Regions from separate parts of the Streptomyces sp. NPDC051217 genome, predicted to be linked through region 1. Evidence: riboswitches for the same ligand, from Rfam matches in the RefSeq annotation. Region 1 holds a riboswitch; the other holds the start of a gene.
What was found. A riboswitch is a leader RNA that binds a small molecule or an ion and turns the genes downstream of it on or off. The one in region 1 is predicted to bind S-adenosylmethionine.

Region 1 (4,172 bases):
CCGAGAAGGTGCTGCACGGACGCGAGTCCGGCATCATCAAGCGGCTGCCGCACGGTGAGTTCATCGAGGTCCATGAGCCGCTCGACCAGAGCGCGCTCCACACGCTCACCGCGCACGAGCAGTACAAGCCGGCCGAGATCGGCCCGACGGTCGACGAGAACGGTGTCGAGCGCAAGGCCTCTCCGGCGGAGAAGCTGCGGGTGAAGCTGAGCAAGGGCTACTACGGCGAGGGAAACCAGATCCCCAAGCCGACGGCCGAGGAGTACAACGAGATCACGAGCGGCCACGGCCACCACTGATCCTCCTCACCTGTCAGGCCCCGGCCCGGTCCCTTTCGAGGGGCCGGGCCGGGGCCTTCGTACGCCGGGAGCACGTCCCTCCCACGCACGGCTCCGCCGGCCGGTTCGTCCGCCTTTCGAGCGGCGGGTCCAGGATCCGGGCCGACGCCGATAGGCTGGCGCCCGGCAGCACGGGTCACACGGCCGTGCACCCGTCCACAGACCCCAGGAGCGAGCATGAGCAGCGCTGTCACACCGGCCGGAGGCGACACCATGGCGGCGCGTTCCTGGCCCGGTGTACTGAACCCGCTGCTGCGCGGTGAGGACCTCGACGCCGAGGACACCGCCTGGGCCATGCACCGCATCATGAGCGGCGAGGCCACCGACGCGCAGATCGCGGGCTTCGCCGTAGCGCTGCGCGCCAAGGGCGAGACCGTCGACGAGGTCACGGCGCTCGTCAACGCCATGTACGAGCACGCGAACACCATCGAGGTACCCGGCGACACCGTCGATGTCGTCGGCACCGGAGGCGACCTCGCCAAGACCGTCAACATCTCCACGATGGCGGCGATCGTGGTGGCCGGATCGGGTGGCAAGGTCGTCAAGCACGGCAGCCGGGCCGCCTCGTCCGCGAGCGGCGCCTCCGACGTGCTGGAGAAGCTCGGCGTCAATCTGGAGCTGACGCCGCAGCGGGTCGTGGAGGTCGCCGAGGAAGCCGGGATCACCTTCTGTTTCGCGGCCAAGTTCCACCCGGCGCTGCGGTACGCGGCCAAGGCCCGCAAGGAACTCGGCGCGCAGACCACGTTCAACATCCTGGGCCCGCTCACCAACCCGGCGCGGGTCCGCTCCCAGGCGGTCGGTGTCGCGGACATCCGGATGGCGCCGATCGTGGCCGGGGTCCTCGCGGCCCGGGGCAACTCCTCGCTCGTCTTCCGCGGCGACGACGGTCTGGACGAGCTGACCACGACCGCCACTTCACACGTATGGGTGGTTCGGGACGGGCGGGTCACCGAGCAGTCCTTCGACCCCAGGGACATCGGTCTGGAGATGGTCCCGGTCGAGGCCCTGCGCGGGGCGGACGCCTCGTACAACGCGGACGTGGCGCGCCGGCTGCTGGACGGCGAGACCGGCCCCGTACGGGACGCGGTCCTGCTGAACGCGGCGGCGGCGCTGGTGGCGCTCGAACCGGTCGGCACCACGCTGAACGACCAGCTCGCGGAGAAGATCCAGCGGGCGGCGCGCGCGGTGGACTCGGGCGCGGCGAAGCAGGCGCTGGACCGCTGGGTGGCCGCGAGCAACGCGTAACGGCCTGCCGCCGGGTCGGATGGGCGAGGCGCCGCGGCCGAATCGCGTCCCCCGCCGCGCCGGCCGGTGAACCTCCCCGCTGTCCATCGCCGGACGTGTCGCGTCTGCGGCACGTCCGGCGATCGAGGACGAAACGGCCACCGGGCGGGCCCGGTCGAACCGGACCGGCCTCGGCGCCGGGCCCCGAGGGCGTTCCGTATGGCGGACGCCGGCCGGGCACTCTCGCACCGGTGGGGTAATCTCGCCCCAGGTCATGAGTGACAGCGACTACGGCCCCGGCCCGCTGTCCGGCAACCCTCCGTCCGTGGCGGGGTGCCCCGGGTGAAGACCAGGCCGTAGGCAGCGAGGTCTACGGCAAGCGCGGACCCCTGGACATCGTTCGGATGTCGTCATCCCTGGGGTCCTGGTCCTCAAGGGAGCAGTCTCGTGAGCAAGCGAATGCGATAGGGCCTCCCGGCCCGCCTCCGGCGCCCGTCGTGCGCCGCGAGCAAGGGCCCGAGCCCTCTTCAGTGAGCGCCACCCGCAGAGCTTCCCGCGCCGTCACGGCACCCGCCGTCACGACGACGCGCCCGTCTGCCGGGTCCTGATGCCGTTTCCGCCTTGTCCCGCCGGGAGATACCGACATGTCCGCACAGACCGACACGCCTCACCGCACCACCACCGACCAGCCGCTGCCCGTCCTCGGACGTGACGTCACCGTCCCCCTCGTCACCGGCGGTGAGGTCACCTACGCCGCGCTCGACTACGCGGCCAGCGCTCCCGCCCTCCAGCGGGTCTGGGACGACGTCGCCGCCTACGCCCCGTACTACGGCAGCGTCCACCGCGGCGCCGGATACCTCTCGCAGCTCTCCACCGACCTCTTCGAGAACAGCCGCCGTACCGTCGCCGGCTTCCTCGGCTGTCGCGAGGACGACCAGGTCGTCTTCACCCGGTCCACCACCGACTCGCTGAACCTGCTGGCCGCCGTCCTGCCCGCCGGATGCGAGGTGTTCGTCTTCGAGACCGAGCACCACGCGTCGCTGCTGCCCTGGCGCGACGCGCGCGTCAGCTACCTGAACGCGCCGCGCACCCCCGACGAGGCCGTCGCCACGCTGGAGCGGGCGCTGGCGGGGCGCGACCCCAAGGGCCCCGCGCTGGTCTGCGTCACCGGCGCCTCCAACGTCACCGGCGAGCTGTGGCCCGTACGGGAACTGGCCGCCGCCGCGCACGCCCACGGCGCCCGCGTGGTCCTCGACGCCGCGCAGCTCGCCCCCCACCACCCCGTGGACATCACGGAGCTCGACGTGGACTGGGTCGCCTTCTCCGGGCACAAGCTGTACGCGCCGTTCGGCTCCGGTGTGCTCGCGGGCCGCGCCGACTGGCTGCGGGAGTCGGAGCCGTATCTCGCCGGCGGTGGCGCCAGCCGCAAGGTCGCGCGCCGTACCGACGGGGGCGTGGACGTCGAGTGGCACACCACCGCCGCCCGCCACGAGGCCGGATCGCCGAACGTCATCGGCGTGTACGCGATCGCCTCGGCCTGCAAGGCGCTCACCGAGGCCGGGTTCGACCGGCTCGTGGAGCGCGAGCAGGAGCTGGTGGCCCGGGTGCGTGAGGAACTCGCCGGCGTCCCCGAGGTGCGGGTGCTCTCGCTCTTCGGCGACGACGCACCGCGCGTCGGCGTCATCTCCTTCGTCGTCGAGGGCTGGAACAGCTCCCACTTCGCCGCCGCGCTCTCGGCGGAGTACGGCATCGGCGTACGTGACGGGCTCTTCTGCGCGCACCCGCTCGTCCGGACCCTGCTGGGCGGCGACGCCGGGGACCCGGGGGAGTGCGGCGCGCCGGACGCCGGTCCCGGGGAGAAGTCGCTCAACGCGATCCGGGTCAGCTTCGGGGCCGGTACACCGGACGAGCACGTGGCGCGGTTCACCGGCGCCGTCAGGGAACTCGTCCGGGACGGCGCGCGCTGGAACTACCGCACCGAGGACGGCCGTTGCGTCCCCGACCGCGGCTGACCCGGCCGGCTCGAATCAGGCGTCGAGGCCGATCGCGAAGGCGGCTTCCAGGTCGTGCTGGGAGTACGTACGGAACGCCACATGCGTGTCCGTGGCCTCGACGCCCGGGATCTTGCTGATGCTGCCGGGGATGACGTCCGCCAGGTCGTCGTGGTTGGCGACCCGCACCATGGCGATCAGGTCGTAGGTGCCGGTGACGGAGAAGACCTCGCTGACGCTCTCCAGCGCCGCGATCGACTCGGCGATCTCGGGGATCCGGTCGACGCTGGTCTTGATGAGCACGATCGCGGTGATCACGGTTGACGTTCTCCCTCGGGGGCCGCTGAACGGGACTTCACTCTAGCCGTACGCCGGAAGAGCACCCAGGCGGCGACGAAGCCCAGGGCGAAGCCCACCAGATGCGCCAGATACGCGACGCCGGGCCCCGGCTCGGCGTTGTGGGCCGCCAGCCACTGGAGCACGAACCAGAAGATCAGGACGATCCAGGCGGGGAAGCGCAGCGGCAGGAAGAAAAGGAACGGGAAGAGGCTGGTGACGCGTGCGCGGGGAAAGAGACGGAGGAACGCTCCCAGCACGCCGGAGATCGCGCCCGACGCCC
Region 2 (4,172 bases), on a different contig from region 1:
CCGCTGCCCGCCCGTGTCGCCGGTGTCCAGCCGCCCGCCGGTGCGCCGCACCGCCTCGCGGTCGCCGTCACCGAGGGCCGCGCAGACCCACACGGCGTTCGTGTCGGGCCCGATGGCCGAGAGGCCGGAGACGAGACCTCCGCCGCCGCGCCCGGCGGTCAGGGCGCCGTCCTCGCCGAGTTTGTACGAGACGGGGCCGCGATTGGAAGCGACAAGGACCTGGGCGGCTTGCTCGGGGACCATCTCGGAGACCATGTGGCGAAACCTAGCCCTTCGCGGAAACGCTCAAACGTACGGTTTCAGGTCGGCGTGGATCAGCCACGGCCCCTTCCGCGGGCCGCCGCCAGCGCCACCACCCCCGCGCCGACGAGGGCGAGAGCCATGCCGCCCAACAACCAGAACTGTTCCGAGGTCAAGGCCGCCACGGCCATCGCAGTCATCGACATACCAGGCAATATAGGCAAATCGATACTTAAATCATACGAACTCAATGGCTAGGCCGCGCGCCGCGCCGCGTACTCCGAGATCTCCCGCATCGGTGGCCGCTCCTCGGTGTCCACCGCGTACGTACGCGGCTCGAAGCCCCTCTCGCCCCGATCGAACTGCGTCAGCTCCGGCCGCACCAGATGCCCCCGCGACAGCCGCAGCTGCGCCGTCCGGTAGATCGCCGCCGCCATCCGCCCCAGAGCCTGCCCGTCCTGGTGCCGGTGCCTGCGCACCCCGACGTCGACCTGGCCCAGCGCGTCCAGCCCCACCGTGTGCAGCGCGTCCACCAGCAGCCCCAGCTCCACCCCGTACCCGACGGGGAACGGCAGCCGCTCCAGCAGCGAGCGCCGCACCGCGTACTCACCGCCCAGGGGCTGCACGAAGCCCGCCAGCAGCGGCCAGTGCAGATTCAGCAGCGGACGCGCCACCAGCTCCGTCACCCGGCCGCCCTGCCCCGGCTCGTCGCCGAGCGGGCGGTCGTACATCGCCTTCACGAACTGCACGTCCGGTTCGGTCAGCAGCGGCCCCACCGTCCCCGACACGAATTGCGCCGAGAAGTCCCTGAGATCCGCGTCCACGAAACAGACGATGTCGCCGCTCGTCACCAGCAGCGAGCGCCACAGCACCTCGCCCTTGCCGGGCACGGTCGGCAGCCTCGGCAGAATGTCGTCCCGGTGCACCACGCGCGCCCCGGCCGCCGCCGCGAACTCCCCCGTACGGTCGGTCGAGCCCGAGTCGATCACGACCAGCTCGTCGACGAGCGGCGCCGGGCCCGCCATCAGTTCGCGCCGGATCACCGACACGATCGGACCGACCGTCGCCTCCTCGTTCAGGGCCGGGAGCACGACGCTGACCTGCGCACCCTGCTTGGCGGCGACCAGCCGGTCGACCGGCCGGTCCGCCGCCGGCCAGGACCGCCGGGCCAGCCAGCGCTCCACTTCTCGCAGCACGTGATCTCCATCTCGCGGATCGGACGAAGGCCTCAACCGTCCAGGGGTTCGGTTACAGTCTTGAACAACGCGAATGACCGTCGCATGTCGGGGGTCATGACGCTGACAATCGAATACCGCTCATCCAGAGGGGCAGAGGGAACGGCCCGTTGAAGCCCCGGCAACCCTCCCGCCGACCGCGAGGTCACGGTGGGGAAGGTGCCAATTCCGTCTCGCGGCGAGATGCGTCGCGAGGAAGATGAGGAAAGGGCCTCGCCTTCATGGCTGTGCAGACCGTTCACACCAGTTCCAACGCCGACGCCGCCGCATCTCATGCCGGCACCGTGGATCTCGGACCCGCCGCCGCCCTCTCGTGCCGCGAATGCGGGGAGCGCTTCGAACTCGGCCCGATCTTCGCCTGTCAGAGCTGTTTCGGCCCGCTCGAAGTGGCCTACGACCTGCCGACGGGCGACCCCGAGGGCCTGAAGAAGCGAATCGCCGCGGGTCCCGACAACATCTGGCGCTACGCGCCGCTGCTCCCCGTCCCCGCCGACGTCGCGTCGAAGCCGAACATCAACCCCGGCTTCACCAAGCTCGTCAAGGCCGACAACCTCGCCCGTGAGCTGGGCGTCACCGGCGGCCTGTACGTGAAGGACGACTCCGGCAACCCGACGCACTCCTTCAAGGACCGTGTCGTCGCCATCGCCGTCGAGGCGGCCCGCGCCTTCGGCTTCACCACGCTCTCCTGCTCCTCCACCGGCAACCTCGCGGGCGCCGTCGGCGCCGCCGCCGCCCGCGCCGGCTTCCGCTCCTGCGTCTTCATCCCGCACGACCTGGAGCAGGGGAAGGTCGTCATGGCCGCGATCTACGGCGGCGAACTCGTCGGTATCGAGGGCAACTACGACGACGTCAACCGCTTCTGCTCCGAGCTCATCGGGGACCCGCTCGGCGAGGGCTGGGGCTTCGTCAACGTCAACCTCCGCCCGTACTACGGCGAGGGCTCCAAGACCCTCGCGTACGAGATCTGCGAGCAGCTCGGCTGGGAGCTGCCCGACCAGCTCGTCATCCCGGTCGCGTCGGGCTCGCAGCTGACGAAGATCGACAAGGGGCTGAAGGAGCTGATCGCGCTCGGCCTGGTCGAGGAGAAGCCGTACAAGATCTTCGGCGCGCAGGCCGAGGGCTGCTCGCCGGTGTCGGTCGCCTTCAAGGCCGGACACGATGTCGTACGGCCGCAGAAGCCGAACACGATCGCCAAGTCACTGGCGATCGGCAACCCGGCCGACGGCCCGTACGTCCTGGACATCGCCCGCCGCACGGGCGGCGCCGTCGAGGACGTGAACGACGAGCAGGTCGTCGACGCGATCAAGCTGCTCGCGCGGACCGAGGGGATCTTCGCCGAGACGGCGGGCGGGGTGACCGTGGGGGTGACGCGCAAGCTCATCGAGGCGGGTCTGCTCGACCCGGCACTCACGACGGTCGTGCTGAACACGGGCGACGGGCTCAAGACGCTGGACGCCGTCGCGCCGACGACGGGGCCGACCGCGACGATTCCGCCGAGCCTCGACGCGTTCCGCGCCGCCGGTCTGGCGCGTTGAGCCCCTCAAGAACCCGCTACTCCCCGGAAGGCAGAAACCGATGAGCGTGAACGTCCGCATCCCCACGATCCTCCGTACGTACACCGGCGGAAAGGCCGAGGTTCCGGCCGAGGGCACGACCCTTTCCCAGGTCATCGCGTCCCTGGAGTCGAACCACCCGGGCATCGCCGCCCGCGTCCTGGACGACCAGGGCAAGCTCCGGCGCTTCGTCAACGTGTACGTGAACGACGACGACGTCCGCTTCGAGCAGGGCCTGGAGACCGCCACCCCCGAGGGCGCCGGCGTCTCGATCATCCCGGCGGTCGCCGGAGGCTGAACACGGCCGAACAGCACGCACAGTGAACGGGGTTGCCCCCTCCGCGAGAGAAGCGGAGGGGGCAATTCCATGAGGTTGAACGCGGTACAGTTGGGGTAGCCCCGCCGCCGCCCCCGTCGCGCCCGTGCCCCGAGCGTATGAGTTCGCGACAAGATGCGGTCGAAGTGTGGACGCTGTTTGCGCGGTTCCTTGCGCTTTGCCCGGCCCGACTTGCCCTGGTAGCCCGGCAATTCACCTCTTTGCGTGTTCCGTCGTGCCCATAATTCTCGTCCGATTGACCTGTTGCAGAGGGCAGTTGGGCAGATACATTCAGCCGCGGTCGACGCGTTCCGGCGCGAAGTGCGGTCCCGCGCAGGGGCCAGTAATAGGGGAGTTAGGCATGGCTCAGGGCACCGTCAAGTGGTTCAACGCGGAGAAGGGCTACGGCTTCATCGCGGTCGACGGTGGTGCGGATGTTTTCGTCCACTACAGCGCGATCCAGATGGACGGCTACCGCACCCTTGAAGAAGGTCAGCGAGTTGAGTTCGAGATCTCGCAGGGCCAGAAGGGTCCGCAGGCGGACATGGTCAAGCTCGCCGTCTGATTCCGGCGCGATCGGCCAACGACGCACTCACACACGAGGGGCTCGCATCCCGGCAGGGGATGCGGGCCCCTCGTGCGTGCGCGCGCCGCGTGCCCGCGTGTCCGCGTCCCGCGTGCGCGCGCTCCTCCGTTGCCGGGGTTGCTCGGGAGTCGCTTGCACTCTCGGGGGTCGAGTGCTAATCATTGGCGTTAGCACTCTGCAGGTGAGAGTGACAACTTATGGACCGGGTCAGCGAGGCCCGAGAGCCTGTGGGGCAAGGAACC

Region 2: linked by a shared signal. The riboswitch ahead of thrC (threonine synthase) and the one ahead of ACIBBB_RS11700 (aminotransferase class V-fold PLP-dependent enzyme) in region 1 are both predicted to bind S-adenosylmethionine.

What each region holds. Positions count from the first base shown of each region.
Region 1 covers NZ_JBITEV010000004.1:81,789-85,960, forward strand. The annotation lists gene ACIBBB_RS11690 (cytochrome bc complex cytochrome b subunit) at 1-299, shown strand, start outside; gene trpD (anthranilate phosphoribosyltransferase) at 516-1,583, shown strand; SAM riboswitch class IV at 1,833-1,950, shown strand; gene ACIBBB_RS11700 (aminotransferase class V-fold PLP-dependent enzyme) at 2,207-3,574, shown strand; gene ACIBBB_RS11705 (Lrp/AsnC family transcriptional regulator) at 3,590-3,871, opposite strand; gene ACIBBB_RS11710 (rhomboid family intramembrane serine protease) at 3,868-4,172, opposite strand, start outside.
Region 2 covers NZ_JBITEV010000011.1:145,892-150,063, forward strand. The annotation lists gene ACIBBB_RS24260 (trehalose-6-phosphate synthase) at 1-255, opposite strand, end outside; gene ACIBBB_RS24265 (hypothetical protein) at 315-446, opposite strand; gene ACIBBB_RS24270 (glucosyl-3-phosphoglycerate synthase) at 495-1,436, opposite strand; SAM riboswitch class I at 1,554-1,681, shown strand; gene thrC (threonine synthase) at 1,697-3,010, shown strand; gene ACIBBB_RS24280 (ubiquitin-like small modifier protein 1) at 3,051-3,326, shown strand; gene ACIBBB_RS24285 (cold-shock protein) at 3,706-3,909, shown strand.